4 regions of the Azospirillum fermentarium genome follow, and region 1 is predicted to be linked to each of the others. Evidence: predicted binding sites of a transcription regulator. Region 1 holds the regulator's gene; each other region holds the start of a gene.
The links. Region 1 encodes PhoB, which activates phosphate uptake and scavenging genes when phosphate is short. Its sites were predicted from a motif close to TNTCATAAAACTGTCA; they were not measured.
Positions count from the first base shown of each region.

Region 2: a site for PhoB is predicted at 5,515-5,530, ahead of M2352_RS00265 (HesB/IscA family protein). Genes of this name have one in related genera too.
Region 3: a site for PhoB is predicted at 5,454-5,469, ahead of M2352_RS21865 (RNA degradosome polyphosphate kinase). Genes of this name have one in related genera too.
Region 4: a site for PhoB is predicted at 2,569-2,584, ahead of M2352_RS22625 (CYTH and CHAD domain-containing protein). Genes of this name have one in related genera too.

Region 1 covers NZ_JAOQNH010000001.1:1,348,923-1,356,920, forward strand. Annotated here, with positions in the region: gene M2352_RS06460 (ATP-binding protein) at 1-237, shown strand, start outside; gene M2352_RS06465 (PstS family phosphate ABC transporter substrate-binding protein) at 412-1,455, shown strand; gene pstC (phosphate ABC transporter permease subunit PstC) at 1,574-2,956, shown strand; gene pstA (phosphate ABC transporter permease PstA) at 2,949-4,280, shown strand; gene pstB (phosphate ABC transporter ATP-binding protein PstB) at 4,333-5,136, shown strand; gene phoU (phosphate signaling complex protein PhoU) at 5,225-5,971, shown strand; gene phoB (phosphate regulon transcriptional regulator PhoB) at 5,990-6,694, shown strand; gene M2352_RS06495 (hypothetical protein) at 6,757-7,005, opposite strand; gene M2352_RS06500 (DsrE family protein) at 7,002-7,439, opposite strand; gene moeB (molybdopterin-synthase adenylyltransferase MoeB) at 7,463-7,998, opposite strand, start outside.
Region 2 covers NZ_JAOQNH010000001.1:49,003-57,000, forward strand. Annotated here, with positions in the region: gene M2352_RS00235 (bifunctional folylpolyglutamate synthase/dihydrofolate synthase) at 1-1,136, shown strand, start outside; gene M2352_RS00240 (hypothetical protein) at 1,186-1,752, opposite strand; gene M2352_RS00245 (YccF domain-containing protein) at 2,039-2,485, shown strand; gene M2352_RS00250 (ferredoxin reductase family protein) at 2,498-3,835, opposite strand; gene M2352_RS00255 (CBS domain-containing protein) at 4,164-4,601, opposite strand; gene M2352_RS00260 (hypothetical protein) at 4,995-5,354, shown strand; gene M2352_RS00265 (HesB/IscA family protein) at 5,730-6,128, shown strand; gene nifU (Fe-S cluster assembly protein NifU) at 6,214-7,137, shown strand; gene nifS (cysteine desulfurase NifS) at 7,141-7,998, shown strand, end outside.
Region 3 covers NZ_JAOQNH010000003.1:351,962-359,959, forward strand. Annotated here, with positions in the region: gene yddG (aromatic amino acid exporter YddG) at 1-421, shown strand, start outside; gene M2352_RS21840 (PQQ-dependent sugar dehydrogenase) at 513-1,856, shown strand; gene M2352_RS21845 (tyrosine phosphatase family protein) at 1,928-2,506, shown strand; gene M2352_RS21850 (YitT family protein) at 2,511-3,143, opposite strand; gene M2352_RS21855 (CYTH and CHAD domain-containing protein) at 3,140-4,750, opposite strand; gene M2352_RS21860 (SixA phosphatase family protein) at 4,810-5,340, opposite strand; gene M2352_RS21865 (RNA degradosome polyphosphate kinase) at 5,539-7,692, shown strand; gene M2352_RS21870 (Ppx/GppA family phosphatase) at 7,750-7,998, shown strand, end outside.
Region 4 covers NZ_JAOQNH010000003.1:522,706-530,703, reverse strand. Annotated here, with positions in the region: gene M2352_RS22635 (alpha/beta hydrolase family protein) at 1-103, shown strand, start outside; gene M2352_RS22630 (ParA family protein) at 228-848, opposite strand; gene M2352_RS22625 (CYTH and CHAD domain-containing protein) at 860-2,461, opposite strand; gene M2352_RS22620 (cache domain-containing protein) at 2,674-5,559, shown strand; gene M2352_RS22615 (response regulator transcription factor) at 5,562-6,287, shown strand; gene M2352_RS22610 (alpha/beta hydrolase) at 6,295-7,359, opposite strand; gene M2352_RS22605 (helix-turn-helix domain-containing protein) at 7,443-7,998, shown strand, end outside.

The sequences.
Region 1 (7,998 bases):
GAACGCTTCTACCGCGTCGATGCGGCTCGGTCGCGGGCCATGGGCGGCACCGGGCTGGGGCTGGCCATCGTCAAGCACATCGTCAACCGCCACCGCGGCCGCATGACCATCGAAAGCGAGGTGGGGGTGGGCAGCACCTTCACCATCTATCTGCCCGCCTTTGCGTCCGCCGCACCGGTCCCGCCGGCGGCCCCAGCGGCGGCATCGGCGCAAACGCATAGGGGCAATGCGGCGTAAAGGCCGGCTTCCGCCGTCACGTTCATTAAACTGTCACAAAAGCGTAATACCTTGGTCGCCTTCAGGGGCTAACGTCCGCCCCCAAGAACGGCCGGGGGAGCCCCTGGCTGAAACGCGCGGGAGACGGCCAAGGTTCCCCCGCGCATCGGCTCATCGGTTCCAAGGAGGGAACACGTGAACACCCGGACCATCGCCCTCGCCGCGACCGCGGCTCTGGCCCTGACCGCCGCCGTCACCGGCACCGCCAACGCCCAGTCCCGCGACCAGATCCGCGCCGTCGGCTCCTCCACGGTGTTTCCGTTCACCACCGCCGTTGCCGAAGCCTTCGGCAAGGGCGGGCAGTTCAAGACCCCGGTGGTGGAATCCACCGGCACCGGCGGCGGGCTGAAGCTGTTCTGCGCCGGCGTCGGCCCGGCCCACCCGGACATCGCCAACGCGTCCCGCCGCATCAAGAAGTCGGAAGTGGACCAGTGCGCCGCCAACGGCGTGACCCAGATCACCGAACTGGTGATCGGCTTCGACGGCATCGCCTTTGCCTCGTCCAAGGGCGCCAAGCACGCCGACTTCACCCGCGAGCAGCTGTGGAAGGCGCTGGCCAAGGAAGTGCCGGTCGGCGGCAAGCTGGTGCCGAACCCCTACAAGAAGTGGTCGGACATCGACCCGTCGCTGCCGAACAAGGAAATCGAGGTGCTGGGCCCGCCCCCGACCTCCGGCACCCGCGACGCCTTCGCCGAGCTGGTCATGGAGCCGGGCTGCCATCACGTGAAGGACGTGGCCGCCGTGGTCACCGACGAAAAGGCCCGCGCCAAGGTCTGCATGTCGGTGCGTGAAGACGGCGCCTATGTGGAAGCCGGCGAAAACGACAACCTGATCGTGCAGAAGCTGGTGGCCAACCCCGACGCCTTCGGCATCTTCGGCTACAGCTACATCGAGCAGAACATGGACAAGCTCCAGGCCGCCAAGGTGGACGGCGTGGCGCCGACCTACGAAGACGTCTCCTCGGGCAAGTACCCGGTGTCGCGTTCGCTGTACGTCTATGTGAAGAACGCGCATGTGGGCACCATCCCCGGCATCCGCGAATTCATCGCCGAATACACCTCCGAGCGCGCCATGGGCGAAGAGGGCTATCTGGCCGACAAGGGCCTGATCGCCCTGCCCAAGGACAAGCGCGAGGCGGCCCGCGCCTCGGCGATCAATCTGTCGCCGCTCAGCCTCTGATCGGTCTCCGCCGCGACGGCGGCCCCCGGAACCACCTGGGGGCCGCCGTTTTGCTTGCGGATGGCGTGTCATCCCGGCTAGTCCCTCCTTCGGTTCACATCCTCATCGGCGGGTTCGTATGCAGCTTTCGGTTCTCCTCGTGGTGCTGGCCTTGCTGTCGGTGACGGGCTACTACCTGGGACGCTCCACGGCGGTGCGCGCCGTGGATGGCCGGGTGGTCCGTCTTCATTCGGTGCCCAGCTACCACGGCATGTATGTGGCGCTGTGGGCTGGTCTGCCGGCGTTGCTTCTGTTCGTCCTGTGGGGCGCGTCGGAAAACTGGCTGGTCATGCAGATGGCCCTGGCCGGGCTGCCGCCCGAACTCACCAACGTCAACGAACAGGCCCTCAATCTTCTGAAGGCCGACATCCTCAATCTGGCCCATGGGGTCACCACGGGCCGCGATTCCCACGCCGCGGTTCATGCGGCCGCCGCCCGCTATGTGGAACTGCACAGCCTGTCGCGCTGGATGCTGCTGGCCATCGGGGCCGCGCTGGCGGTGGCGGGGCTGCTGCTGGCCCGCGGGCGGATCAACGCCGATCACCGGGCGCGCAACAAGGTGGAACGGGCGCTGAACCTGTTCCTGGTGGGCTGCTCGCTGGTGGCGATCCTGACCACCATCGGCATCGTGCTGTCGCTGCTGTTCGAAGCCATGCGCTTCTTCGCGGTGTATCCGCCGCTGGATTTCCTGTTCGGTCTGCACTGGAGCCCGCAGACGGCCATGCGCGCCGATCAGGTGGGCTCGTCCGGGTCGTTCGGCGCCATCCCGCTGTTTGCCGGCACGCTGCTGATCACCATGATTTCCATGGCGGTGGCGGTTCCGGTGGGGCTGATGTCGGCCATCTTCATGTCGGAATACGCCAGCCCCAAGGTGCGCACGGCGCTGAAGCCGATCCTGGAGGTGCTGGCCGGCATCCCCACCGTGGTCTACGGCTTCTTCGCCGCCCTGACCATGGCCCCCTTCATCCGCGGGCTCGGGCAGTCGATCGGGCTGGACGTGGCGTCGGAATCGGCGCTGGGGGCGGGCGTGGTCATGGGCGTGATGATCATCCCCTTCGTCAGTTCGCTGTCGGACGACGTGATCAACGCGGTGCCGCAGTCGCTGCGCGACGGCTCCTACGGCCTGGGCGCCACCAAGTCGGAAACCATCCGTCAGGTGGTTCTGCCGGCGGCACTGCCCGGCATCGTCGCCGCCATCATGCTGGCGGTCAGCCGCGCCATCGGCGAGACCATGATCGTGGTGATGGCCGCCGGCCTGTCGGCCAACCTGACGGCCAACCCGCTGGAAGCGGTGACCACGGTCACCACCCAGATCGCCACGCTGCTGGTCGGCGACCAGGAATTCGACAGCCCGAAAACGCTGTCGGCCTTCGGTCTCGGCCTCGTCCTCTTCCTCGTCACCCTGTCCCTCAACATGATCGCCCTGAAGGTGGTCCAGAAGTACCGGGAGAAGTATGACTGACCTCGCACAGCAGGGTTCGCGGGACATGACCATGGCCCACCCCAAGTCGCGTTACCAGAGCGCCGAGTTTTCCGCCCGGTTGCGCGCCCGTTATGCCGCCGAACAGCGGTTCCGCGTCTACGGCATCGCCGCCGTGTCCATCGCCGCCATCATGCTGGTGGTTCTGCTGGCCTCCATCGTGTCCAAGGGCTACACCGCCTTCTGGCAGAACGAGATCCGGCTGACCGTGACGCTGGACGCCGCCGAGCTGGACCCCCAGGGCACCCGCGACCCCAAGGTGCTGGCCCAGGGCAACTACATGAAGCTGATCCGCGATGCGCTGGCGGCCCGCTTCCCCGAGGTGACCAGCCGTACCGACAAGCGGCAGCTTGGCGAGATCCTGTCCAACGGGGCGCCGTTCGTCCTGCAAAAGATGGTGATGGCCGATCCCGCGCTGATCGGCAAGTCGGTGCCGGTGTGGTTCCTGGCCTCCGACGACGTGGACCAGCTTGAAAAGGGCTACATCGACCGCAAGCTGCCCGAGGCCCAGCGCCGGGTGAACGATCTCCAGATCAAGGCGCTGGACGGGCTGCGCCAGGATGGTTCGCTGCGCGCCGGGTTCAACACCACCCTGTTCACCGCCGGCGACAGCCGCGAACCCGAACAGGCGGGCATCTGGGGCGCCATCGTCGGCTCGTTCCTGACGCTGGTGGTCACCATGGGGCTGTCGGTTCCCATCGGCATCGCCGCCGCGGTCTATATGGAAGAGTTCGCGCCCAAGAATCGCTGGACCGACCTGATCGAGGTGAACATCAACAACCTGGCCGCGGTGCCGTCGATCATCTACGGCCTGCTGGGTCTGGCGGTGTTCCTCAACTTCTTCGGCATGCCGCGCTCGGCCCCGGTGGTGGGCGGTGTGGTGCTGGCGCTGATGACGCTGCCGGTGATCATCATCGCGTCCCGCGTGGCGCTGAAGGCGGTGCCGCCGTCGATCCGCGAAGCGGCACTGGGTGTGGGCGCCTCGCCGTTGCAGGCGGTGATGCACCATGTGCTGCCGCTGGCGATGCCGGGCATCCTGACCGGCACCATCATCGGCATGGCCCGTGCGCTGGGCGAAACGGCGCCGCTGCTGATGATCGGCATGATCGCCTTCATCGTCGATATCCCCAACAGCTTCACCTCGTCCGCCACGGTTCTGCCGGTGCAGATCTTCATGTGGTCGGACAGCCCGGAACGCGCGTTCACCGAACGCACCTCGGCGGCCATCATGGTGCTGCTGGGCTTCCTCATCGTGATGAACGGCCTGGCCGTTTACCTGCGCAAGAAATTCGAGAGGCGGTGGTAATCCCATGAGCGTCCCGACCGAAACCCTCACCTCCGACCCCCGTACGGCAGCCATGACCCAAGCAGCCCTGTCCCAGACCGCCGCCCGTGCCGACGCCGCCGCCATCAAGATGCTGGCCCGTGACGTGAAGGTGTATTACGGCGCCAAGCAGGCGCTGAAGGGCATCAACCTCGACATCCTGGAAAACCGGGTGCTGGCGCTGATCGGCCCGTCGGGCTGCGGCAAGTCCACCTTCCTGCGCTGCCTGAACCGGATGAACGACACCATCGAGAACTGCCGGGTCGAGGGCACCCTGCAGCTCGACGGCGACGACATCTATGGCCGCAGCATCGACACGGTGCAGCTCCGCGCCCGTGTCGGCATGGTGTTCCAGAAGCCGAACCCGTTTCCGAAGTCGATCTACGACAACATCGCCTATGGCCCGCGCATCCACGGCATGGCCACCCACCGCGATGAAATGGACGAGGTGGTCCAGCGGTCGCTGGAGCGCGCCGGCCTGTGGAACGAGGTCAAGGACCGTCTGAAGGAGCCGGGCACCGGCTTGTCGGGCGGCCAGCAGCAGCGCCTGTGCATCGCGCGCGCCATCGCCGTCAGCCCCGAAGTGATCCTGATGGACGAGCCCTGCTCGGCGCTCGACCCCATCGCCACGGCGCACATCGAGGAACTGATCGACGAGTTGCGCGAGAACTTCACCATCGTCATCGTCACCCACAACATGCAGCAGGCGGCCCGCGTGTCCCAGAAGACCGCGTTCTTCCACCTGGGCGACATGGTGGAGTGCGACGACACCGAAGAGATCTTCACCAACCCGCGCGACGAACGCACGCAGGGTTACATCACCGGCCGCTACGGCTGATCCCGATCCCTTCCGATGATGCCCGCGGCGGGACGTCAGAAGCCCGCGCGGGTCCGGGAAGACAGGGCCGGGGAGGGGAGTACCGCTCATGAGTTCCGAGCACATCGTCCGCTCGTTCGCTCAGGAGCTTCAGCGTCTCGTCAATCTCATCACGCAGATGGGCGGGGTGGCGGAAGCCCAGGTGGCAGCGGCGGTGAAGGCCGTCATGCGCCGCGACGTATCGCTGGCGGCGCAGGTGATGCAGTCCGATCCGCGGCTGGACGAGTACGAACGAGAAATCGACGTGGAAGCCGTGCGGCTTCTGGCCCGGCGCCAGCCCATGGCCCAGGATCTGCGCGAGATCGTGTCGGCGCTCAGGGTCGCGGCGGATCTGGAGCGGATCGGCGATTACGCCGCCAACATCGCCAAGCGTTCGCTGGTGCTGGCGCAGTTGCCGGCGGTGCGTCCGGCCTCGGCCATCCCGCGGGTGGGGCGGCTGGTGGAGGAGATCCTGAAGGACGTGCTCGACGCCTATATCGAGCGCGACGTGGACAAGGCCATTTCGGTGTGGAAGCGGGACGAGGAACTGGACGACCTGCACACCAGCCTGTTCCGTGAGGTGCTGACGTACATGATGGAAGACCCGCGGACCATCACGCCGTGCACGCACCTGCTGTTCATGGCGAAGAATCTGGAACGCATCGGCGATCACGCCACCAACATCGCGGAAACCATTCACTATGTCGTGGTCGGACAGCCGCTGAAGATCGACCGGCCCAAGAGCGACTCCGCCAGCTTCGCGGTGGTGTCGCCGGCGGCCGGGTTCGATTTGATCACCGACCGGGACGAGCCGTAGCCCGCTTGTGAGGACTGCATGAATTCAGCGCTGAAGCCGCTGATCCTCGTCGTCGAGGATGAAGCCGACATCGTAACCCTGCTCAAGTACAATCTGGAGAAGGAGGGGTTCCGCGTCGCCACTGCCGGCGATGGGGAAGAGGCTCTGCTGGTCGCCAACGAGCAGACGCCGCATCTGATCCTGCTGGATTGGATGATGCCCCTGATGTCGGGGCTGGAGGTGTGCCGGCAGATGCGCCGCAACACCAAGACGCGCGACATTCCCATCATCATGCTGACCGCGCGGGGGGAAGAGGCGGACCGGGTGCGCGGCCTGAATTCCGGGGCCGACGATTACATCACCAAGCCGTTCTCGCCCACCGAACTGGTGGCCCGCGTGCGGGCGGTGCTGCGCCGCGCGTCCCCCGGCCTGGCGGAAGAGACGCTGCGCTTCGGCGACGTGCTGATGGACCTTGCCGCCCACCGGGTGCGCCGCAACGGGCGTGACGTCCACCTCGGCCCGACGGAATTCCGCCTGCTGCGTCATTTCATGCAGCATCCTGGCCGGGTGTTCTCCCGCGAACAGCTTCTGGACGTGGTGTGGGGCCACGACGTGTACGTTGAACCACGCACCGTGGACGTCCACATCCGCCGCCTGCGCAAGGCGCTGAACGACGATGCCGACGCCGACATCATCCGCACGGTTCGCTCCGCCGGCTACGCCCTGGACTATAAGACGGCCTGATTGACGGGTGGTCTGGAGGGCCTTCCGGCCCTCCAGGCGGGCGCGGGCGGCAGCCCGCTTTTCTAGAGGCGTGAGGCGGCGTCGCGCAGAATCGCCACCTTCACCGCGAACCGCCCGCTGTCGTCGCTGTCCTCGATCCACCCCGCCATCAGCCGCAGCGCATCGCGGACATCCCCGGCGAGAGTGCCGGCCTGAACCTCCCGCACCAGCGCATCGACGGCGCCTTCGTACGGCGCCCCGTCCATGGCGTCGGCGGCGACGGCTTCGAATCGGTTGGCGATGGAGAGGGCGGCGGGGGACAGGCGGCTCATATGAAGAACGAGGCTCCGGTGGGACTGGCGTCGGCGAGGAAGGTGACGACGCCGCTGCGGGTGACGGGCACGTCGCTGCGCAACTCCGCGCCCAGCGGCAGGCCCAGGGCCTTGATGCCCATCTCGCAGGCCATGACGGTGACGCCCAGCGCCACGCAGGCTTCCAGCAGTTCCTCGAAGGTGGCGATTCCCTGCTTGGCGAACCAGCGGTCGCGTTCGGCGGGGTTGCTGCCGTCGTCGGCGGCGTCCAGGTCGTGCCAGCCCAGCACGCCGGGTTCGCGTTCGTGGACCAGGGCACGCAGCGCGCGGCCGGTGAAGAACAGCGTGACGCGCCGGTTGGTGGCGGCGGCGGCGCTGGCCATCACCAGGGCGTAGTGAACCCGGTCGTAGCCGCCGGAAAACACCACGATGGACAGGCTGTCGGGGCCGTGCATGGGAAGAACCGTTCTCGTGTTGGTTAGGCCGCGTGGCCCGACAGGTCGCGGATCGTCGGGTGGGTGCCGCACAGGGGGCAGGCGGGGTCCGGCTTGACCGTGATGCGGTGGTACGAGGCGTTCAGCGCATCGACCATCAGCAGGCTGCCCGACAGGCTTTCGCCGATGCCCAGAATCTCCTTCAGCACCTCGGTGGCCTGGAGCGTGCCGACCAGCCCGGCCAGCGCGCCCAGCACCCCGCCTTCGGAGCACGAGGGCACCAGCCCCCGCGGCGGCGGTTCGCGGAAGATGCAGCGGTAGCAGGGATGGGGGGCGCCCAGAGACGCCTTGCCCAGATACGCCTTGAAGGTGGACACCTGCCCGTCAAAGCGCAGCATGGCCGCCGACACCAGCGTCTTGCCCGCGAAGAAGCAGGCGTCGTTCAGCAGGAAGCGGGTGGCGAAATTGTCGCTGCCGTCGGCCACGATGTCATAGCCGGCGATCAGCGCCGCGGCGTTGGCGGCGGTCAGGCGGGTGTGGTGCACCTGTACCGTGACGTCGGGGTTCAGGCCCGCGATCC
Region 2 (7,998 bases), 1.3 Mb from region 1:
ACGGCAAGGGGTCCACCGTCGCCTTCCTGCGCGCCATGCTGGAGGCGGCGGGCAAGCGGGTCCACGTCTACACCTCCCCCCATCTGGTGCGCTTTCACGAGCGCATCCGGGTGGCCGGGACGCTGATCGGCGACGATGCCCTGACCGCACTCCTGGAAGAGTGCGAGCGGGCCAACGCCGGGCACCCCATCACCTTCTTCGAGATCACCACCGCCGCCGCCTTTCTGGCCTTTTCCCGCACGCACGCCGACGTGGTGCTGCTGGAAACCGGGCTGGGCGGGCGGCTGGACGCCACCAATGTGGTGGACCGCCCGGCGGTGACGGCGATCACCCGCATCTCCTACGACCACCGGCAATTTCTGGGCGGCACGCTCACCGCCATCGCCGGCGAGAAGGCCGGGATCCTGAAGCCCGGCGTCGCAGCCGTCTTCGCCCCCCAGCCGGAGGAAGAGGCCGCCCGCACCCTGGCCGCCCGCGCCGCTGCCGTGGGCGCGCCGGTCACGGCCTGGAGCGTGACACCGGAAGACGGCGGGTTCCGTTTCGACAGTGCCGCCGCCCACCGCCGGCTGCCCCGCCCCGGTCTGGCGGGCGCCCACCAGATCACCAACGCCGGGGTGGCGCTGGCCTGCCTGGACCATCTGCCCTGGGTGATCGACGACGAGACCGCGGCCCGCGGCCTGGCGGCGGTGGAATGGCCGGGACGGCTCCAGCGGCTGACCCGCGGCCCGCTGGCCGAGGCCCTGCCCGCCGGGTGGGAGCTGTGGCTGGACGGCGGGCACAATGATTCGGCGGGGGAGGTGCTGGCGGTCCACGCCGCCGGCTGGGCCGCCGACGGCCGCCCGCTGGACCTGATCTATGGGATGCTGTCGAGCAAGGAGCCGGCGGAATTCCTGTCCCCCCTCGCCCCCCACGTCCGGCGGATGCGCACGGTGGCGATTCCGGGGGAGGACGCGGCCCTGCCCGCCGATGCCGTCGCCGCGGCGGGCCACGGCGCCGGCATTGCCGACACCGCCGCAGCGGAATCGGTGGCGGCGGCCCTGGACGCACTGAGCCGTACAGGCGGCGCTGCGCCGGCCCGCGTGCTCATCTGCGGGTCTCTCTATCTGGCGGGAACGGTGCTGGCGGAGAACGGCTGAGCCGCTTCTCCACCAACCTTGTCAACAGACGGTTCCTGTCAGCGGACGGTCAGTGGACCGTCACGCCCCGCACCGGCAGCACGGCGGCGGCCACCGGGCCGTTCAGACCATAGGGGCGGTGCAGTTCCTTTTCCAACGTCTGCCAGTCGGGCGCCCCGCCGAGCTGATTCACCAGTTGAGACGTCAGGATGAACACCGCGTGCTCAAGCGGGCGGTTGTCATCGGCGTGGGCGTTGACGGCCAGACAGGAATCGGTGGCGCTGGACACGATGACCGCGGCGGCGTTGGCACCGGGGCCGGGATCGGGCAGCGGCACCGGGGCCGGCGTGCTGCCGGTCTGGCGCAGCCGTTCCAGATTGCCGGCCAGGAGACTGCTGTGGATCGCCTGGTCGATGGCGGCGGCCATGGCATAGCCCGCCTCTTCGTCCACGGCGGCCCGCAGGTGGCGCAGGCCCGCGATCAGCCCATGGGCCACGTCCCCGGCGGAACCGCGCTTGCCCGCGGCGGCCACGGCGTTGGTGACGATGGCGGTGACCACCGGCAGGCTGGAATCCATCTCGGGCACCTGGGGTGCAACGGGGATGCCGGCGGGATCCTGGGTATCGGACGGGTTCATGCTGCCTCCTCGCGGTTGGAGCCGCGCGGTGAGCGCAGCGGGAAACGATGGGGCGGATGACGGCGAAGCGCGTCGCGCGTGATGCTCATGTTTAGGTATCCTCCTGAAGAGCGATAACCGCGCCGGACCCGATCTGTGGCGTCCGGCCTTTCCATCATCTGTGGGCGGCAGGCCCCGGCTTCAAGCCGTCCCCTCTGGTGGGAGGGGTGCCGTCACCCCACATGAGGCACCGTGCGGCCCCCTTTTCCCGGAGCCGGGCCGGTTTTTCACCACGAGGGAACGCGCCATGTCGCCGCTCAGCCTGCTGCTCAACATCGCCTGGATCGTATTCGGGGGCTTCTGGATGGCCCTGGGCTGGGTGGCGGCGGGGATCATCATGATCGTCACCATCATCGGCATCCCGTGGGCGCGGGCGGCCTTCACCATCGCCTTCTACACCCTCCTGCCGTTCGGGCAGCAGGCGGTGCGCCGCGACCGTTTCCGCGGGCGGGAGGATCTGGGCACCGGGCCGCTCGGCACGCTGGGCAATCTGGTGTGGTTCCTGCTGGCCGGCTGGTGGTTGGCGCTGGGGCACCTGCTCACCGCCGCCGCGTGGGCGGTCACCATCGTCGGCCTGCCCTTCGCCTGGGCGCATCTGAAGCTGGCCGGGCTGGCCCTGTGGCCCATCGGCACCGAGATCGTGCCGGCGGACACGGCGGACCGCCGGGGGCCGTACCCGGCCCCCTACCGCTGAGGCGCGGACGCCTCAGCGCATGGCGAACAGTTCCTGGTGAAACCGCGTGCCCACCGGCATCCCGTGGGCGGCGAAATCGCGGCGCAACGCCTGCCCGAACCCCGACGGGCCGCAGAACCACAGGCTGGCGTCGCGCCACCGGGGCACGGCGGCGCGGATGCGGTCCCCGGTCAGACGCCCGTCGCGGGAATCGACCAGCACGTGGAGCCGGATGCCCGCCGCCTCGGCATCGGCGGTCAGCCGGGCGATGGCCTCGGCGTCGTAATCGGTGGTGGTGTGGAACAGATCCACCGTCTGGGGCCGGCGGGGGGATGCCGCCAGATGCTGCATCCGGGCGATGAACGGGGTAATGCCGATGCCGCCGCCGACCCAGATCTGGTGCGGGCAGTCGTCATCGAAGGTAAAGCAGCCGTACGGCCCTTCGACCGTCACCGTCTGCCCCACCGTCAGCGTGTCGCGCAGGCGGCGGGTGTGGTCGCCCAGTTCCTTGACGATGAAGGTCACCTGGGGGTCGCCCGGGTTCCACGCCGACGCGATGGTGTAGGGATGCGCGCCCTCGCCGGCGTTGGACATGGCGAAAGCGAACTGCCCCGCCGTGTGCCCGGGCCAGCCGCGGGGGATGTCGATGCGGGCTTCCATCACCCGGACGCCGGGGTAATAGGTCAGGGCGGCGATGCGGCCCTCCACCCGGCGCCCGGCGGCGACCCGGCCCAGCAGCACGATGACCGCCGCCCCGGTGCCGCCGGCCAGCAGAACGGCCAGCAGCACGCCGAACGGCGTCGCCCAGGTGCCGGCATTGACCAGCACCACCGTGTGGAACACCAGAACCAGATAGACGGCGGCCAGCAGCCGGTGGGTCTTGACGAACAGGCGGTAGGGAACGCGCGTCACCAACGCCATCACGATCAGCACCACGGCGGCGTAGAAGGCCCATTCGCCCACCCCCTCCGCCGTGCCGCGGAGCGCGGCCAGGGTTTGTTCGACGGTGCCGTCCGGCACCGGGCGCGGGCCGCGGTGGGGCCGTTCCAGCAACCCCCAGCCGACGGCCCATTTCGGCCCCTTGGCCCACAGCCAGTGAACGATGCCAAGCGAAAGCCCGCCGATGCCCAGCCATTTGTGCAGGCGGTACATCTTGTCCAGCCCGCCCATCCACCGTTCGGGAAAACGGGGGCGCAGGGCCAGGATCATCGCCACGCTCATGCAGCCCATGGCCAGGACACCGCTGTACTGCACCATGGCACCGCGCACGGCAAAGAAGGTTGACGCCTGGAAAACCGCGGGATCGGCGGCAACCCACAAGACCGACAGCAGGGCAAGGAAACCCCAAAGGGAAAGCCGGATGTTTTGCATGATCGTATCTTCCGGTCTCGAAAAGCCAGACGGACCGGCGGCGCCGATAGCCGCCCCCCGGTCCCGAAAGCCGTGCGCCCGGATTGCAACGCGCGTGTTTCAAAAAGCGGCACAGGTTTCTGAAAAACGGAACCACTTTTTCAAAACAGCACAGCCGATGGCAGGCGGCATGGGGTCAACCCTATGCCGGCCAAGCTGAACGGTGGATGAACCCACCCATACACCGTGAGTGACAGAGATATGCACAAGGAAAGGGGGAGTGGCGGTTCACTCCCCCTTTCGCCCCTTTCGGAGGTCTTGTGGTTATTAGCGGTTCTTTTTCACGAAATCATATCACTTCGGTCAGGCTTTCCACCAACTCCTGTTCCCGTTCCATGGCCGCCAGCTCTTCGCCCACGAAATCACGCATGGACAGGACGCCCACCACCTTGCCGCCCTCGATGACCGGCAGATGGCGCAGACGGTTTTCGAACATGCTGCGCAGCGCCTCGCGCATGGTGGTGTTGCGGTCCACCGTCACCGGGCACCGGGTCATCACCGCCGACAGCGGCGTGGTATCGGGGTCCAGCCCCGCGGCGACCACACGGTCGGTCAGATCGCGTTCGGTAAAGATCCCCTCCAGATGATCGGCGTTCCGCCCGGTCACCACCACCGAGGCCACATGGGCGTCCCGCATGTGTTTGGCCGCGTTGCGCACGCTGTCCGCCGGATCCAGATGAACGACGGTCTTTTCGGTGACCATTTCCCCCACATTGCGGTGCATCATGTCCAGCGCTCCTCTTCCCGATCTCGTGTGTGCAACGCACCGTGTTTTTACGCTGTTGCACAATTTATCTTCGTGTTGTCAGCCCATGTATTTTAAGTTTTCTTTTTCATTCTGGATTGCTGATGAAGAAAGACTATCTCGTTTTTCCAAGTCTTGGGAGATGTCTGGAACGGATAAGCACAGGATGGGAGCCATGAGCGGGCAACATGCGTCATTTCCGCCCGAAACGGGGGCCGCGAGGCTGAACTGGCACGCCGCGTGGCCGGAGCGGCCGGGGCTGACAAAGGGACATTAACCCTTATTCAACTTTATATATGAATTCTGTCCGAACGAAGCTTCCCACGGCATGGCGCACCCGCCATGGGATGCTCAGGGATCGATGGGATATGTGCAATGTCATGGTTGGCAAAGCTGAGCGGCGGAAAGAAGGGTGATTCACCCAGCGGCAGCACCCGCCGCCGTGCCCAAAGCGTTCCCCCCGTGCGCATCATCATCGACCGCAACGAATACCAGGCGGAAGAATTCGCCCTCGGTTCCTTCCGCATCCGTCCCTACGACGGCGACCTGATCGCCAAGCAGCAGTTCGATTTCCGCCTGGCCTTCGCGCTGGGGGAAGAGGCGTTCGACATCGCCTGCCGCGGGCAGGTGGTGAAGCTGGACGAGAAATCCGGCCTCGTCGCCCGCTACCAGAAACCCCAGCCCTTCTACGAACGCAAGCTGGTGGAATACATCTGCCTGCTGAAGGGCGTGTGATCCGGCGGGCCGCCCGCCCCTCCCCCCATCCCGAGTCGAAAAACGCCGGAAACACCACTTACCCATTTGCGGAATGTGGTCTTTTGTGGCAAAAGTCGTTCGTTTCGCCAACGATCGGCGCAGCCTTCCCATGCACCGGCACGGCGGGCGCCCCCCGTTCTGTCGCAAATCCGACAATGGGGGCGGCCCGCCGCCCCCCGGCACCGCGTCCGACATCCGACAAAGTTGGCGTTCCGTGCAAACGTGAAAAACCTGACAATCGTTTAAAAACAACGCCTTAGAATTTGGCACTCTTCTTGCTTTTCTCCCTGCCAGCAACATGGACACACCCGCACCGGGGGTTCCCGGCGGGCAGGCGGCAAGGAGACGGCGGAGATGGTGACACTGACGCAAGCGGCGGTGACCACGCTGGAAGGTGTTCTGGCCCGTTCGGGCGGTGAGGCCCGCGGCCTGCGCATCGCGGTGACCGATGGCGGCTGCGCCGGCCACAAGTACCAGATGGGTCTGGAACGCGACCCCGGCGACGGCGATCAGGTGCTGGAATTCGGCGGCGTGACGGTCTTCGTCGATCCGGCCAGCCAACCCTATCTCGACGGCGTGGTGGTCGATTACGTGGAAAGCCTGGAAGGCTCGGGCTTCCGCTTCGACAACCCCAACGCGGCCAGCACCTGCGGCTGCGGCAAGTCGTTCTCGGCGGGCGAAAGCTGCTCGTCCGCCGGGGCGTCCTCCTGCGGCTCCCACGGTCACGAACACAGCTACGGCGAAGCCTGCTGAGCCGCCCTCCCCCCGAGGCCGGTTCCCCGATCATTCCGACACCGGCCCCCTCGCGCGCCGGATACGAGAGAGGCAGAGTCCCCCCATGTGGAACTACACCGACAAGGTCAAGGAACACTTCTTCAACCCCAAGAACGCGGGCGCGCTGGAAACGGCCAACGCGGTGGGCGAAGTCGGCTCCATCACCTGCGGCGACGCGCTGAAGCTGATGATGAAGGTCAACCCCGACACCAACGTGATCGAGGATGCCCGCTTCCAGACCTTCGGCTGCGGTTCGGCCATCGCGTCCTCCTCGGCGCTGACCGAAATGATCATCGGCAAGACGGTGGACGAGGCGCTGGTCATCACCAACCGCGACATCGCCGAGTATCTGGGCGGGCTGCCGCCGGAAAAGATGCACTGTTCGGTCATGGGTGCCGAAGCGCTGCGCGCCGCCATCGCCAACTTCAAGGGCGAAGAGTGGGTCGATGACCACGAAGAGGGCGAGCTGGTCTGCAAGTGCTTCGGCATCGACGCCGCCATGATCGAGCGCGCGGTGACCGTCAACAACCTGACCACGCTGGAGGAGGTGACCAACTACACCAAGGCCGGCGGCTCGTGCCAAACCTGCCACGAGAAGATCGAAGAGGTGCTGGAGGCGGTGCTGGCCAAGCAGGCGGCCAAGCCGCCGGAAAAGTCGCCGCTGCTGCCCGTCGCCGACATCAAGCCCGCCCCGACGCCGGCCCCCAAGGCCGACGCCCCGGTGGCCGCGGCGCCGAAGATGACCAACGTCCAGCGGATGCAGGCCATCATGATGGCCATCGAAGAGATCCGCCCGCAGCTTCAGCGCGACGGCGGCGATGTGGAGCTGGTGGATATCGACGGCAAGGACATCTACGTCCGCCTGTCCGGTGCCTGCACCGGCTGTTCCCAGTCGGCCAGCACCATGATGGGCGTGCAGATGAAGCTGGTCGAGAAGCTCGGCGAATTCGTGCGGGTAAAGCCCGCCTCCCTGCTGGCGAAGGTGTGATCCATGACGGGCGTCTATCTCGACAACAACGCCACCACCCGCGTCGATGACGCGGTGGTGGAAGCGATGCTGCCGCTGTTCACCCAGCATTTCGGCAACGCATCGTCCATGCACGCCTTCGGTGGTGCTGTCGGCGGGCTGATCGAAAAGGCCCGCCAGCAGGTCCAGGCCCTGCTGGGGGCGGCCCACGACACCGAAATCGTCTTCACCGCCAGCGGCACGGAAAGCGACAACACCGCCATCCTGTCGGCGCTGGAGGCGTACCCGAAGAAGCGCACCATCATCACCAGCGTGGTCGAACACCCCGCCGTGCTGTCGCTGTGCGATTACCTGGAAAACAAGCGCGGCATCACCGTCCACCGCATCCCGGTGGACAGCCGCGGCAATCTCGACATCGACGCGTACAAGGCGGCTTTGTCGCCCGACGTCGCCATCGTGTCGTTCATGTGGGCCAACAACGAGACCGGCACCCTGTTCCCCATCGAGGAACTGGCGAAGATGGCCAAGGCGGTGGGCGCGCTGTTCCACACCGACGCGGTGCAGGCGGTGGGCAAGATCCCCATGCGGCTGGCCGACTCGTCCATCGACATGCTGTCGCTGTCGGGCCACAAGCTGCACGCGCCCAAGGGCGTGGGGGCCTTGTACGTCAAGCGCGGCACCCGCTTCCGCCCCATGCTGCGCGGCGGGCACCAGGAACGGTCGCGCCGGGCCGGCACGGAAAACGCACCGGGCATCGTCGGGCTGGGCAAGGCCGCCGAACTGGCGCTCCAGCACATGGCGGATGAGAACACCCGCGTGCGGGCGCTGCGCGACAAGCTGGAGCGGGCCATCCTGGCGGCGGTGCCCAACTGCTTCGTCACC
Region 3 (7,998 bases), on a different contig from region 1:
CGCCGCCTTGGGCGCCGCGGTCACCTGGGCGGTCTATTCGGTGCTGCGGCGGCGGATCACCGGCGGGACCGACGATGCGGTCACCGGCTTCTGCCTCGTCACCGCGGTGCTGGCCGCGGTCTGCCATCTGGTGTGGGAACCGACGGTGTGGCCCGACAGCACGCTGGGCTGGGCGGCGCTGCTGTTCATCGGGCTGGGGCCGGCGGGATCGGCGTTCTTTCTGTGGGATCACGGGGTGCGCAACGGCGACATCCGCACGCTGGGCACCCTGTCCTATGCCGCGCCCATCCTGTCCACGCTGCTGCTGATCGCCGGGGGGCTGGCGTCGGGGCATTGGAGCGTGTGGGCGGCCTGCGCCGTCATCACCGCCGGGTCGCTGCTGTCCAGCCGCGAGATGGTGCGCGGCCCGCGCGCCCGCTGAACCGGCCCCGGTGCAGGGGCGGTGGAACCACCCGGCCGGGACGATGTTGAGACGGGGATTGCGTCCCCTCTCGCCCGCGGGGTATCCACCCATGCGCCTGACCGCAAGCCCGGCGCTTGCCGCCGCTGCCGTCCTTCTGACCCTGTCGGCGTGCGGCGACAGCGCGACCCAGACCGTCGCCGCCGGGACGGGGCCGGAACCCGTCCTGCCGCCGCCCAACCCCACGCTGTTCCCCACGGTCAGGATCGCCACGGCCACCGGCTGGCCCGCCGGGGCGGCCCCCACCCCGGCGGCGGGGCTGCGGGCCGCCGCCTTCGCCGCGGATCTCGACCATCCGCGCTGGCTGTTCGTGCTGCCCAACGGCGACGTTCTGGTGGCGGAGACCAACGCCCCGCCCAAGCCCGACGACACCGGGGGCATCAAGGGCTGGATCATGGGGCTGGTGATGGGCCGGGCCGGGGCCAAGACCCCCAGCGCCAACCGCATCACCCTGCTGCGCGACACCGACGGCGACGGGGTGGCCGACAGCCGCAGCGTGTTCCTGGAGGGGTTGAACTCCCCCTTCGGCATGGCGCTGGCGGGGCCGGACCTGTACGTCGCCAACACCGACGCGGTGCTGCGCTTTCCCTACACCCCCGGCCAGACCCGCATCACCGAACCGGGCACCAAGGTGGCGGACCTGCCCGCCGGGACGATCAACCACCATTGGACCAAGACCATCATCGCCAGCCCGGACGGGCGGCGGCTGTACGCCACCGTCGGTTCCAACAGCAATGTGGCCGAAAACGGCATGGCGGTGGAGGAGGGGCGGGCGGCCATCTGGGAAATCGACCTGGACCGGGGGACGCAGCGCCTGTTCGCCACCGGCCTGCGCAACCCCAACGGCATGGCGTGGGAACCGGTGACGGGGGCGCTGTGGGCCGCGGTCAACGAACGGGACGAGATCGGCAGCGACCTTGTGCCCGATTATATGACCGCGGTGCGCGACGGCGGTTTCTACGGCTGGCCCTACAGCTATTACGGAAACCATGTGGACGGGCGGGTGACGCCGCCGCGCCCCGATCTGGTGGCCAAGGCGCTGGTGCCCGATTACGCGCTGGGGCCGCACACCGCGTCGCTGGGGCTGGCGTGGGGCGGGGAAACGGCGCTGCCGCCGCCGTTCCGCAACGGTCTGTTCGTCGGCCAGCACGGATCGTGGAACCGCGATCCGCCCAGCGGCTACAAGGTGATCTTCGTTCCCTTCGCCGGCGGCAGGCCGCAGGGTCAACCGGTTGACGTATTGACCGGTTTTCTCGACGGCGACGGCAACGCCCTGGGCCGTCCGGTGGGGGTGGCCGTTGCCAAGGACGGCGCCCTGCTGGTGGCCGATGACGTGGGCAACCGCATCTGGCGGGTATCGGCGGCGGCGCAGTCCAACGCCGCACGGGTGCCCTGAACGCCGCCGGCCTTGACGTTCCCCGCCTTTGCCCGTTGGATGAGGGCACCGGAATCAGAGGGACGCATCCCATGACCAGCCGCTTCGTACCTTTCGCCGTCACCGTCTGCGGGATCGAGGAACTGTCCGGCCACGGCGCCGCCGGGGTCACCCACGTCCTGTCCATCCTTGATCCGGGAGAGCCGGAGCCGGCGGCCTTCGGCGCGTTCGGGGAGCATGAGCGGCTGGAACTGCGCTTCCACGACATCATCGAGGATCTGCCCGCCGAGGTGCCGCCGGACGCCGGCCACGTGGCGGCCATCCTCGGATTCGGGCGCGACCTGATGGCGGAGCCGGGCGGGTGCGGGCATCTGCTGGTTCATTGCCACATGGGGATTTCCCGCTCCACCGCGGCGCTGACCATGCTGCTGGCCCAGGCCCGTCCCGACCGCCCGGCGGATGAGGCGGTGGCGGCGGTGGCCGCCATCCGGGACAAGACGTGGCCCAACCTGCGGATGATCGAGTACGCCGACGCCGCCCTGGGCCGGAAGGGCGCGCTGATCGACGCCGTGCGCCGCCGTCACCGTGCGGTCGGGCTGGCCCGCCCCGACATCGTGACCTACATGCGCGAAAACCACCGCGCACGCGAAGTGGACTGGTTCGCCCCGTAACGGCTCAACTGACCCCCAGATACCGCCCGGGCTTGTGGTTGATGGCGAGGATCAGGTTGATGATGCAGGCCCCCGCCACCGACAGCAGCAACTGGCTGGGGGCCAGCACGAAGAAGGCCGCGGCCAGGATCGCCAGATCGATGCCGAGCTGCAGATAGCCGGCGCGGATGCCGTGGCGCTCCTGCAGGTACATGGCCAGGATGTTGATGCCGCCCAGTCCGGTGCGGTGACGGAACAGGATCAGCAGGCCGGTGCCGCACAGCCCCCCGCCCAGCACGGTGGCGTACACCGGGTCCAGGTGGGTGAAGCCGATCCAGTGACCGGTCAGCTTCGACAGCACCGACACCATGGTCACCGCGGCAAAGGTGCGCAGCGTGAACGCCCGCCCCATCCGCCGCCACGCCAGCACGTAGAACGGCAGGTTGATGAGAAAGAACACCGTGCCGAAGCTGGCCCCGGTGACGTAGCTGACCAGCAGCGCCATGCCCGCCGCACTGCCGAACAGCAGCGAGGCGTGGGTGTAGAACACCACCCCCAGCGCCACGAACAGCGTGCCGTGGATCATGGCCCAGGCGTCTTCGTACAGCCGGTGGCGTTCGGTCTTGGGGGTGGTGTCGGTCATGGCGGCGGCGGTCATCGCGGGGTGGGTTCCCAGAACACGGGCGCTGTGCGCAGCGCCTTCACCGCCGCGGGCAGGGCGGCGTGGCGGCGCTTGTCCTCCTGCGCCAGCCGGTGCCGCGCCGCGTCGCGGGCATGCCGGGCCGGGCGGGTGTTGAGCCGGTCATAGGTCAGCCGCTCCCGCGTCACATCGGCGTCGTGCAGCGCGTCCAGCACCGCCATGGCCTGATCCAGCGGGCCGGCATAGGCGCGCACGGCATCGGGGGAGAACAGGCCGCGGAAGAAATCGACCGCCGTGCGCATCCGGCGCAGGCGGCGGCGCAGCTTTTCCCGGCTGCCGGCGTCGGCGGGATCAAGGGCTTTGGCGGCTTTCAGGCTGCGGGCGTGCAGCCGGCCCAGCCACGCCGGGGCGGTGCCGGTCATGAGGGCGTCCAGCGGCGTTCGGCGGTCGGCCGCGGCGCCGGCGTGCCACTGCCCCCCCTCCAGCCACGCGGCCAGGGTCAGGACGAGGCGGGTGGTCTGCGGCCCGTCCAGGGCGGCGGCGGCTTCTTCCACCGCCGGCTGCCGCAGGGCGTGGACCGCGTGGGTCAGGGCGGCCAGCCCTTCGGGCGGGCGGGCCAGGGCGGCCAGCGGGGTGACGGCGGCTCCCTCCACCACGTCCCAGGCGCGGGCGGGCTGCAGGCGCTTGGCCAGCCGGCGGAGATCCCTGGTCACCGGCTCCGGCGGGTTGACCCAGGCGCCGAACAGGTCCAGCGCCAGACGGAGCCGGCGCAGCGCCACGCGGATCTGGTGCAGACCCTCGGCATCGCCGCCGGCCACCGCGCACGCCTCGTTCGCCAGCCACAGCCGGAGCCCGTGGCGCACGATGTGGCGGAACGCCTCGGCCACCGTGGTCAGGGGCGACAGGGCCAGCGGTTCGGGCAGGGCCGGGGCGGGGCGGCGCCCGGTGACCAGGGCATAGCCCATCTCCGCCTTGCTGACGGTGGCGAGGCGCACCGGCACCACGGCGTTCAACGCCAAGGCCAGATCGAACAGCCGGCCCACGCCGCCGGCCTGCAGCTCCAACTCCACCTCGCTGATGGGGGTGCGGCGGTTCCCGGCGATGGCCGCACCATGATCCACCGCCAGTTCCACCAGCGACACGGGATCGGGGCGAAGCTGGCGGGTGGTGCGGGTCACGTCGGTTTCGAACACCGGCGCCAGGGCGGCGCGCAGGTCCGCCGGCACCAGCCCGCCCGCCCCGTCGGCGTCCATCACCGCGAAGTCGGGTGCGGCGGTCCCGTTGGCGCCCAGGGGCAGAGGCCAGTCCCATTCCCGCCGCACCGCCACCGCCGCCGAGTCGCCCGCCGTGCCGCCGGGCAGGGTCTTCAGCGACTGTCCGGCCCGTCCCTCTTCGATGCGGATGCGCAGGGCCACGCCACGGGCCATCAGGTCCAGGGCCGGGGTGTCGTAATAAAGCGTGCGCTGGCGCCGGGTGAGCGGTGGCCCGGCGTCCAGCCCCGGAACCAGCGACGGCAGGGCGGCGATGCGCGGCAGATCCGCCGGATCGGCCAGCAGCTTCAGTTCGATCTCCCGCTCCGGGCTGCGGGCCGCGGGTTTCGGCGGTTCGGTGGGCACCGGCGTCATCTCCGCTCCGGGTATGCGTTGGGTGGGAGGGGCCTGCCTGGATACCGCAGTTGCGTCCGTCACGCCAGCGTGCGCGGGATCACGAACTCCTCCAGCCGGCCGGAACCCGGCACCAGATCGGCCCACCGTGCCGCCGCGATGTGGATGGAGGCGCAGGCGGCGGTGGGGAATTTCACCGCCAGCGACCGCAGCGCCGCCTCGTCCCCTTCCGCCGCCAGGGCGACGGCCAGATCGTGCAGGTCGGGGTTGTGCCCCACCAGCAGCACGGTGTCCACGCCGTCGGGCACCGCCAGCAGCCGGGCCAGGAGCGCGCCCGCCCCGGCAAGGTACAGGCCGCGCTCCCGCTCCACCGCCACCGTGGCGGCGTCGCGCCCCGGCAGCAGGGCGTCGAGCACGATGTCCAGCGTGTCCACCGCCCGCCGTGCGGTTGAGCACAGCACCAGATCCGGCCGGACTCCCCGCACGCGCAGGTGCCGGCCCACGCGGGCCGCCGCCTTGATCCCCCGCGGGGCCAGGGGCCGGTCGTGATCGTCGAGCGCGGCATCGTCCCACGAGGATTTGCCGTGGCGCATCAGGTGCAGTGTCTTCATTCGGCCGTTCCGCGGAAAATAAGGGGTCGAAGGGTGGATTCAGGCGGAAAAGTCGCAGCCCCGTTTCACGCTGTCGCTCTTGAAACGGGGCCGATACAGGCGATTATAGGAACCGTCTCAAAACTGTAACGGAGTTGGGTTAGTCTCCCGCTCCGTTTACCGCAATCCATCCCATTTCGCAGCAACGATGAGGCTCCAGTGACCGACGTTCAGGACAGCGAAGCCCTTACGATCGAAACGGCCGCCCCGGAGCGCTTCATCAACCGCGAACTGTCGTGGTTGGCCTTCAACCAGCGGGTTCTGGAAGAAGCCTCCAACCCCGACCATCCGTTGCTGGAGCGGCTGCGTTTCCTGTCCATCTCGGCCAGCAACCTGGACGAGTTCTACATGGTCCGCGTCGCGGGCCTGAAGGGACAGGTGCGCCAGGGCATCAAGACCCCCAGCGCGGAGAACCTGACGCCGGCCCAGCAGCTTTCGGCGGTGAACCAGCGTATCATCGAGCTGATGAGCGACCAGCAGGCGGCGTGGCGCCGCGTGCGCAAGGAATTGGCCGCGAACGGCATCACCGTGGTGAACCCCGACGAACTGACCGACGGCGAGCGCGACTGGCTGGAGGCGCGGTTCCTCGACGACATCTTTCCCATCCTGACCCCCATCGCGGTGGACCCGGCGCACCCGTTCCCCTTCATCCCCAACCTGGGTTTTTCGCTGGCGCTGCAGCTCCACGATCCCAACCGGGGCACGCATCTGGACGCGCTGTTGCCGCTGCCGGCCCAGCTCGACCGTTTCATCCGGCTGCCGGGTGGCGACACCCGCTTCATCCAGTTGGAAAAGACGGTGCTGATGTTCATCGACCGCGTGTTCCCCACACCGTTCCAGGTGAAGGGCCACGGGGTGTTCCGCATCCTGCGCGACAGCGAAATCGAAATCGAGGAAGAGGCCGAGGATCTGGTCCGCACCTTCGAAACCGCGCTGAAGCGCCGCCGCCGCGGCAGCGTCATCCGGTTGGAGGTGGATACCGGCATGGCCCCCGACCTGCGCGAATTCCTGCGCGGCGAGCTGGGGGTGTCGTCGGACGAGCTGTTCGTGCTGGACGGGCTGATCGGGCTGAACGACACCAAGCAGCTCATCGTCGATGAACGGCCCGATCTGGTGTTCCGCCCGTTCAACGCCCGTTTCCCCGAACGCATCCGCGATTTCGGCGGCGACTGCTTCGCGGCGATCCGGCACAAGGAGATCCTGGTCCACCACCCCTATGAAAGCTTCGAGGTGGTGGTGCAGTTCATCCGTCAGGCCGCCCGCGACCCGCAGGTGGTGGCGATCAAGCAGACGCTCTACCGCACGTCCAAGGATTCGCCCATCGTCGCCGCCCTGATCGAAGCGGCGGAGGCCGGCAAGTCGGTGACGGCGCTGGTGGAGCTGAAGGCCCGCTTCGACGAGGAGGCCAACATCCGCTGGGCCCGCGATCTGGAACGGGCCGGCGCCCAGGTGGTCTATGGCTTCGTGGACCTGAAGACCCACGCCAAGGTGTCGCTGGTGGTGCGGCGCGAGAACAAGGCGCTGCGCAGCTACGTGCATTTCGGCACCGGCAACTATCACCCGATCACCGCCAAGATCTACACCGACCTGTCCTATTTCACCTGCGACCCCGCGCTGTGCCATGACGCGGCGGTGATGTTCAATTTCATGACCGGCTACGCCACACCCAAGGTGCTGGAGAAGCTGGCCATCGCCCCCATCTCCCTGCGCAAGCGGCTGATGGAGCTGATCGACGCCGAAATCGCCCACGCGGAGGCCGGGCGCCCGGCCAACATCTGGGTGAAGCTGAATTCGCTGGTGGACCCGGAGATCATCGACAAGCTCTATGCCGCCTCGCAGAAGGGGGTGAAGATCGAGCTGATCATCCGCGGCATCTGCTGCCTGCGCCCCGGCATCAAGGGGCTGTCGGAGAACATCACCGTGCGCTCCATCGTCGGACGCTTCCTGGAGCACGGGCGGGTGATCTGCTTCGGCAACGGGGCAGCACTGCCCAACCCGGACGCCAAGATCTTCATCTCGTCCGCCGACTGGATGCCGCGCAACCTGGACCGCCGCATCGAAACGCTGGTGCCCATCGAAAACCCGACGGTGCACGAGCAGGTGCTGGACCAGATCATGAGCGCCAACCTGAAGGACCAGGCCAGCACCTGGATCCTCGGTCCCGACGGGGTGTACCGCCGCATCCGTGCGCGGGGTGACGCCTTCAGCGCACACAACTATTTCATGACCAACCCCAGCCTGTCGGGCCGGGGGTCGGCGCTGACCGCCAAGCGCACGCCGCCGCGCCTGCGTATGAAGGCGGTGACACCGTAAGCAATTGCGTGTAGGTGAACACTCGTTAGGTTTGAAGGTAATGATCACGGTGTCCGCATGACCGCCCCCACCGCACCCCGCCCCGCCGCCGGCCTCAGCGAGCGGGTCGCGGTGATCGATATCGGCTCCAACTCCATCCGTCTGGTGGTGTACGACGGGCTGAAGCGCGCCCCCATCCCGATCTTCAACGAGAAGGTGCTGTGCGGGCTGGGCCGGGGGGTGGAAAAGAGCGGGCGGCTGAACGCCGACGGGGTGGCGCAGGCGCTGGTCAACCTCCAGCGCTTCCGCCATCTGGCCGAGGGGATG
Region 4 (7,998 bases), on a different contig from region 1:
GGCGGAGGCCGCCACCGGCCTGTGCGCCCACGGGGAATCCCCCGCCGCCATCGCCGCGGCATTGGCGGCCATGCCCGACCCGCCGCCGCGGATCAGCAATTGATACCGGCACGCCAATGAATTGGCGTGCCGTATTGCGTTCAAACGCCACGCAGGCTTTTCCGCGCCATGTGGCGCGCCGCCGCAGTCGCGGCGGCCGGCGAACACGTTCGCCGGTATCTGCCCCCTCAGCCCTGAAGATAGGCCAGCAGCGGCTCCCAGTCGGCGCGGTGTTCGGCGGCGCGCTTGCCGCCCAGATCGAACAGGGTCAGCCCGGTGGCCGCCGCGTCGGGGTAGATCTGGCTGTCGCGCAGGCGGGTCACCACCATGTGCCCCACCCCGCCCAGGAAGGCGTCGAGCCGTTCCGCCGATTTGGTCCGCGCCTTCAGCCGGTTGCCCACCACCGCCACCGGCTTCTTGTTGCGGGCGATGGGCTTCAGCTCCTCCAGCTTTTTCAGAAAGCGCTGGGTCGCCTGCTCGTCGAAGGCACCGGGCAGCACCGGCAGCACCACCATGTCGGCCAGCCGCACAAGGTCTTCGATCTGCCTGGTCTTCAGCGCCGCGGGCGCGTCGATGACCAGCCAGTGGGTGCTCTTGGGTGCCCCGTCGATGTCCTTGGTCCAGTCCAGCCCCACCAGCGGGGCGGCGGTGGCCGGGCGGCGGTCCAGCCAGCCCAGGGACGATTTCTGCCGGTCCACGTCGGCCAGTACCGTGGTGTGGCCGGCCTTGGCAAAGGCGGCGGCAAGGTGCGTGGCGATGGTGGTCTTGCCGCACCCGCCCTTGATGTTGGCGACCAGAACGGATTTCATGGGGGACGAGCCTACGCCAGCCGGGCGGCTTTTGACCAGAAGGGTTTTGCTGCGTCAAAACGCTCCCACGCGTCGCACAACTGCGGTTCCAGCGCCACCGTGCCGCGGGCCAGCCAGCCGATGACCACGCCCGCGGCCCGCGCCTCGCCCACCGACGGAGCGGTGCCGTCGGCGTGCAGTGCGTGCAGCAGCCGGGTGGCCGTCGCCACGTCGTTCAGATGGCCCAGCAGATCCTGGAAATGCCCCAGAAGCTCGATGTAGCGGCGCACCGGCTTGTCGTCGTAGAGGCCGCGGAAGAAATCGGCGGTGTAGCGCAGTTTCTTCATGGCGATGCGCAACTGGTGGCGGTCGGCGATGGACAGATCCTCGAACCCCTCCCCGCGCTTGCGCACCTTGCGGTAACGCTTGGCCAGCAGGCTGTCGGCCAGATGGCCGATGGGTTCCAGCAGGCGGATGGACTCCTCGCTGACCGGCTGCGCCCGCCAGCCGCGGGAATCGAGCCATTCCGCCACCTGGAGCGTGAACAGGCCGTAGCGCGCCGACGACAGCGCCGTCCGCACCTCCCCATACGCCTGGGCGCGGCCCTTTTCCACCGCCGCTTCCAGGGTTTCCAGATCCTGCGGGATCTCGCCGCCGTGCTCGCCGGACCCGGCGAACCCCTCCTTCACCGGGGCCAGAAGCTCGGTCAGGAACACGTCCCAGTCGCGGGCGGGGCCGAAGGTCGCGGCCAGCCACTTCACCTCCCCCTCCAGCCACGTGATCTGATCGGGGGGCAGGAAGGGTTTGAACACCACCAGGGCGGAGCGCAGGCGACGCAGCGCCACGCGGGCCTGATGCACCCCTTCGGGGTCGTTGCCGGCCAGCGCGCAAGCCTCGTTGGCGCCAAGCTGTTCCAGGCAGTTGCGCACCACGCGGCACAGCGCCCCCTCCACCGTGCAGGCGGGGTCGATTTCGACGCGGGCGGCCTTCACCGCCCCGCCCAGCGTGCCGTCGGCCAGGGCATAGCCGCGGGCGGCCTTGGTCCGCCGTTCCACCCGCACCGGGGCCACGGCGGCCAGTTCGCGGGCCAGGGTGAACAGGGCGCGCGGGTCGCCGTGCTTCAGCTCCAGTTCGATTTCCGCCACCGGGTGGGTCTGGCCCGTGGGTGCCCGCACCTCCCCCTCGTCGAACGCCACCTCGATGGACGTGTCGCCGTGGGTGATGATGCGCAGACTGCGGTGGATGTGGGTTTCGAACACCGGAGCCAGCACCGTCAGGTCGATGCCGTCCAGATGGGCCAGCGCCGTCTCGTCGGTGATGAGCGTCAGGTCGGGGGCCGGTCCCGGCACCACCCATTCCCATTCCCCGCGCGACAGGCCGGCGCCGTCGCTGTCGGGGGCGGATTTCAGGGTCTGGACGAAGCGGTCATCCTCCCGCCGCACGCGGAAGCTCAGCAGGCGCGCCGACAGGTCGCGGTCGGGGGTGTCGTAATAGGTGGCTTCCAGCGTGCGGGAGGTGGCCCGTCCCTTCCCCCGCCCGCTGACCGCGGGCGCGGTGCGCAACGTCTCCAGATCCTGAGGCCGCACGGCCAGCTTGAGTTCGGTTTCGCGGTTGCTGCTGTCGGCGTCGGCCATGATCCGGTCTGCACCCCCATTCGCTGCCGGCGGGTCCGGCATACCTCATGTGGTGAACCGTACATCGGGCGCAATATCCCGCCTAGCGCACAAAGATGGAGTTTTTGTTACACATTGATGACGCAGGCGCAGGGCTGCGAAGGGGAAGGCTTGACCCCACCCCCGCCCCTGCCCCAATAAGCCCCCGCAAAAGGTGACGGAGGACGCGGGCAATGTACCGTTCCAAACTGTTTTTCCGCCTGTTCTCCATGCTGACGCTGGTGGTGGCGCTGTTCTCGTCGGCCATCTATTTGTTCTCCGTCCCGCTGATCAAGGAGGCGGCGTACGAGATCGAACTGAACGCCAGCCGCACCATCCTGGACAACGTGTTCGAGCTGGCCAGCAAGATTCACGTCAACCTGGAAACCCACCGCAAGCTGGCGCTGGACTGGCACAAGCGGCAGCTCCGCAACATCCTGGATCTCGTCACCTCCTACATCGACTACATCGAATCCCGCGCCGAACGGGGGGAGATCACGCCGGAAGAGGCGCGGCGGATGATCTTCGAGGGTCTGCGCACCTTCAAATACGGCAACAGCGATTACATCTGGGTCACCGATTACAATTCGGTCCTGCTGTCCCACCCCGACCCGGCGTTCCAGGGCCGCGATGTGTCTGAGATCCTCGACCACAACGGCCAGCGGCTGCTGGCCCGCATCGTGGACATCGCCCGGAGCCAGGGGGACGGCTGGTACACCTACCCCTGGTCCAACCCGCGGCGCGGCGAGGGCAACGGGGAAAAGGTGTCGTATTTCAAGAATTTCCCCAAGCTGGGCGTGGTGATCGGCACCGGCGTCTATCTGGACGACATCGACGAGGAGGTGACGCGGCGCAAGGAGGAGGCGATCCGCGACCTGCGTCAGGCGCTGCGCAACATCCGCATCGCCAAGACCGGCTATGTCTATATCTTCGACTCCTCCAACCGGATGCTGATCCACCCCAACGCCAACATCGAGGAACGGGACTTCGCCGCCCTGAAGAATCCCGCCACCGGGCGCCCGATCAACGAGGAATTGAAGGAATCCATCGGCACCGACAAGCCGGTGTTCTACATGTGGGACAAACCCAGCGACCCCAACAACTACGCCTATGAAAAGATCTCGTGGGTGCGGCACTTCGACGGCTTCGACTGGTACATCGCCTCCTCGGTCTATGTGGAGGAGCTGCGGCGCAGTTCCGAGACGCTGGCCAACCGCATCCTGTTCATCGCCGTGGCGGTGATGGTGCTGGCGGTCAGCCTGGGGTACTGGGCGGCGCGGCGGCTGGTGGATCCGCTGAACCGGCTGGCCGACACCGCCCGGCGGGTGCGCGGCGGCGATCTGGAGGCCCAGAGCGGCGTGGTGCGCGACGACGAGATCGGCACGCTGGCCACCACCTTCGACGACATGATCCGGCGGCTGCGCGACAACATCGCCTCGCTCGACAGCCGGGTGCGGGCGCGCACGGCGGACCTGGAAGACTCCAACCGCCGGCTGCAGGACGCGGTGCAGGCACAGATGCGCGCCCAGGGCGAACTGGCGGAGATCGAGGGGCGCCAGCGGCTGATCCTGGACGCCATTCCGGCCAGCGTGGCCTATCTCGACCGCGAACGGCGGCTGCGCTTCGTCAACCGGCAATGGGCGACCCTCACCGGCCAGCCCAAGACCGCGCAGTTGGGCCGCCGCCTTGCCTCCGTTCTCGGCACCGCCGTCTATTGCCCCATCGCCGAGCAGGTGGAGGCCGCCTACCGCGGTGCGGACATCAGCTTCGAGCACCTGTTCCAGCCCGGCCCCGGCGAATCGGTGGTGGCCAAGGTTACCCTGATCCCCGAGCACGGGCCGGGGGGGCGGACCATCGGCCTGTTCGTCCTGGCCATCGACCGCACGGCGGAAAAGGAGACCGAACGGCAGTTGATGGAGGTGCAGCGGCTGAAGGCGGTGGGGCAGTTGGCCGGCGGGCTGGCCCACGACTTCAACAACCTTTTGTCGGTGATCCTGGGCAACCTGTCGGCGGCGCAGGAAAAGTTTGCGGGCGTGGAGGGGCTGGACACCTATCTCGAACCCGCGGCCCGCGCCGGGCGGCGGGGCGCCGACATCACCAGCCGCCTGCTGGCCTTCGCCCGCCGGCAGCCGCTGCGCCCCATCGCGGTGGAGGTGTGTGCGGTGATCCGTGACATGGCGGTGCTGCTGAACCGCTCGTTCCCGGCGTCCATTTCGATCATCGTGCCGCCCGAGGATCAGCGCTGCTGGATCCTGGCCGACCCCAACCAGCTGGAAAACGCGCTCATCAATCTGGCGTTCAACGCCCGCGACGCCATGGCCCGCGGCGGCATCCTGCGCATCGACGTCACCCCCCGCGACGTGACGGCCCCGCTCGCCTATGACGAGGCGGTGGCCCCCGGCGCATACGCCGAGGTGCGGGTGGAGGACACCGGCAGCGGTTTCGCCGCCGACGCCCTGCCCCGCGCGTTCGAGCCGTTCTTCACCACCAAGGACCACGGGTCGGGGCTGGGTCTGTCCATGGTCTACGGCTTCGTCAAGCAGTCGGGCGGTTACATCCGCCTGGACAGCGAGCCGGGGGCGGGATCGCGGGTGCTGCTGCTGCTGCCGCGCACCGAACAGCCCGCCGATCATGCCCTGGCCCTGCCCCGCCCGTCCCCCGGCGCGGCGATCCAGCCCGGCGAACTGGCCCTGCTGGTGGAGGACGACGCCGACGTGCGCCAGGTGGTGCGCGGCCATCTGATGGGGCTGGGCTATGCCGTGCTGGAGGCGGCGAGCGCGGGCGAGGCGCTCGATCTGGTGGAGGCGGTGGAGGGGATCTCGCTGGTGCTGTCCGACGTGGTGATGCCGGGGCCGCTCAACGGGGTCGAACTGGCCCGCCGGGTGCGCGACGCCCACCCGGCGATCCAGGTGGTGCTGATGAGCGGCCTGCCGGTGGACGAGGACGGCCACGGCGGGGTGCCGGTGCTGCAAAAGCCGTTCAGCCGGCAGGTGCTGATTGAGACGTTGCGTCCGATGCCCCATACTCCCGCCCAGGAAGCGCCCAGAACAACCGACTGCAAGATCGGGACGGACCCTTGAACGTGAAAAAGCTGGTGTATCTGGTCGATGACGAGGCGGACATCCGCACGCTCGTCTGTGCCACGCTGCAGGATTACGGGTTCCACACCGTGGCGTTCGGCAACGGGCGCGACGTGCGCAACGCCATCCGCCGCCAGCCCCCCGACCTGTGCATCGTCGATCTGGGCCTGCCCGACATGGACGGGCTGTCGCTGGTGCGGGAATTGTGGGAGGACGTGCGCTTCGGCGTGGTGATCCTGTCGGGGCGCGGCGCCCTGTCGGACAAGGTGCTGGGGCTGGAACTGGGGGCCGACGACTACATCGCCAAGCCGTTCGAGCCGCGGGAGCTGGTGGCGCGGGTCAAGACGGTGATCCGGCGGCGCGACCAGTTGCTGTCCACCCCGGCGGCGGGGGCGGCGGCGGTGGCGCGCTTCGCCGGCTGGGCCTTCGACCTGGGCAACCTGTCTTTGACCGACGCCGCGGGCCGCCAGGAAACCCTGAGTGCGGCGGAAGCCGGGCTGCTGCTGATGCTGCTGAAGGCGCCCAAGCGGGTGCTGTCGCGCGAACAGCTTCAGACCGCCCAGGACGACCGCGACGACGGCCCCTTCGACCGCAGCATCGACGTGCGCATCTCCCGCATCCGTAAGAAGATCGAGAGCGACCCGCGCCACCCCCAGCTCATCAAGACCGTCTATGGCGCCGGATACCTGTTCGCCGGCGACGTGGAATGGTCGCGCCCGCCGGGGTGAGACGGCCTTACCGCAGGGCGTCCACCTCCGTTCCCCCGATGGCCGGGAAGCCCCCCGCCTCCCCTGCCGCCCAGCGGATGGCGGCGGCGATGCGGTCCAGCGCCTCCCGGCTTTCGGGCAGGCGGCCGCCGTGGCTGTGGAACTCGTGGGTCATGTGCTCCCACACGTCCAGCCGCACCCGCGCGCCCTGCCCCGCGGCGGCGCGGGCGAAATCGCGGATCATGTCCACCAGGATCTCCTTCCCCCCGGCCTGGAGGTAGAGCGGGGCGGTATCGCGGAAATCCTGATGGATCGGCGACAGCTCCGCGTCGCTGAAACCGCCGTCCCCCTTCAGCCACGCCGCGAATTGCAGCGTCATATAGCCCTGCACCAGATCATAGGGGTCGTTGCCGAACTGGCTGGCCCCGCGCCGCCCGGTGTCGGTCCATGGGCTGAGCGCGATGGCGATGGACGGCTGCGGCAGCCCCAGCCCGTTCAGCGCCGCGATGGTCATCAGCACCAGATGCCCGCCCGCGGAATCGCCGCACACCACCAGCGTTTCGGGTGTCACGCCCCGGTCCAGCAGGAAGCGGTAAGCGGCCACGGCATCCTCCGCCTGCGCCGGGTGGGGATGCTCCGGCGTCAGGCGGTAGTCGGGGGCGAAGACCGGCAGCCCCAGGTCCGCCGCCAGCATGGCGATGAACTGACGCGTCACCGCGGCGTAGAAGGTATAGCCGCCGCCATGGAAATAGAGCACCGTCCCCGGCCCCTTGCGCACGGGCGGCAGGAACCAGTGGCCGGGCGGCTCGCCGGGGCCGCTGGGGCGGATCTCCGTCGCCTGCGCCTCCTCCATCACCGGCAGCAGGCTGTCGAAATAGGCCCGGCCCTCGGCGATGCCGGGGCGGGACAGGGCGCGGTTGAACTGGGCGCGCCAGAACAGGTTGCCCGTCTCGAACAGGGCCGGCCATTCGGGGACCAGGGGCCGGCCCACGGCCCGGCGGGCCAGAACGCGGGCCGAGGTCAGGGCCAGGGTGACGGCGCTGCGGACTTTGTGGCGGAAACGTCCCTGAAGTATGGTGCGGGTCGCGGGCATGGCCGTTCTCGGTGATGGGATGGACGGCTCCCTGTTTGTCCCGGCGCCCGGCCCGCCGTATAGAACGGAAGCGACACCCGCCCATGCCTCCCATCCCCGCCCCCACCGCCCGCCTGCTGCTGCCGCGCCCGGCGCTGTCGGCCTGTGTCTTCGCCGGGGTGGAGCGCGACACCCGCGGCACGGCCCTGACCGACGCCCAGCGGTTCAACCATTACCCGGCCTCGCCCATGGCGGTGATCTCGTGGATCTTCCACGGCACCCTGCACATGGTGGAACAGGGCACGGCGGCCCCGGTGCTCGGCCCACCGCTGCCGCCGCTGATCCTGTCGGGGCCGCAGAACCGGCCCACCGCAAGCTGGTCGCCGGGGCCGGTTCACGCCCTGTCGGTGGGTTTCTGTCCCGAGGCGCTGCCCCGGCTGGCGGGGATTGGCGTCGAATCCGTCATGGACCGTCACACCGCCCTCGACACGGCGGTGTCCGGCCCGCTGCTGGACGCCTGCCGCGCGGTGCTGGAGAACGGTGATGCCGATCCCTTCACCACCCTGCAGGACCGGCTGGCGCCGCTGTGGTCCGGCCCGGAGGGGGAGGCGCGGCGCGTGCCGCGGCTGGGCGACTGGGTGCGGGCGCTGACGGTGCGGG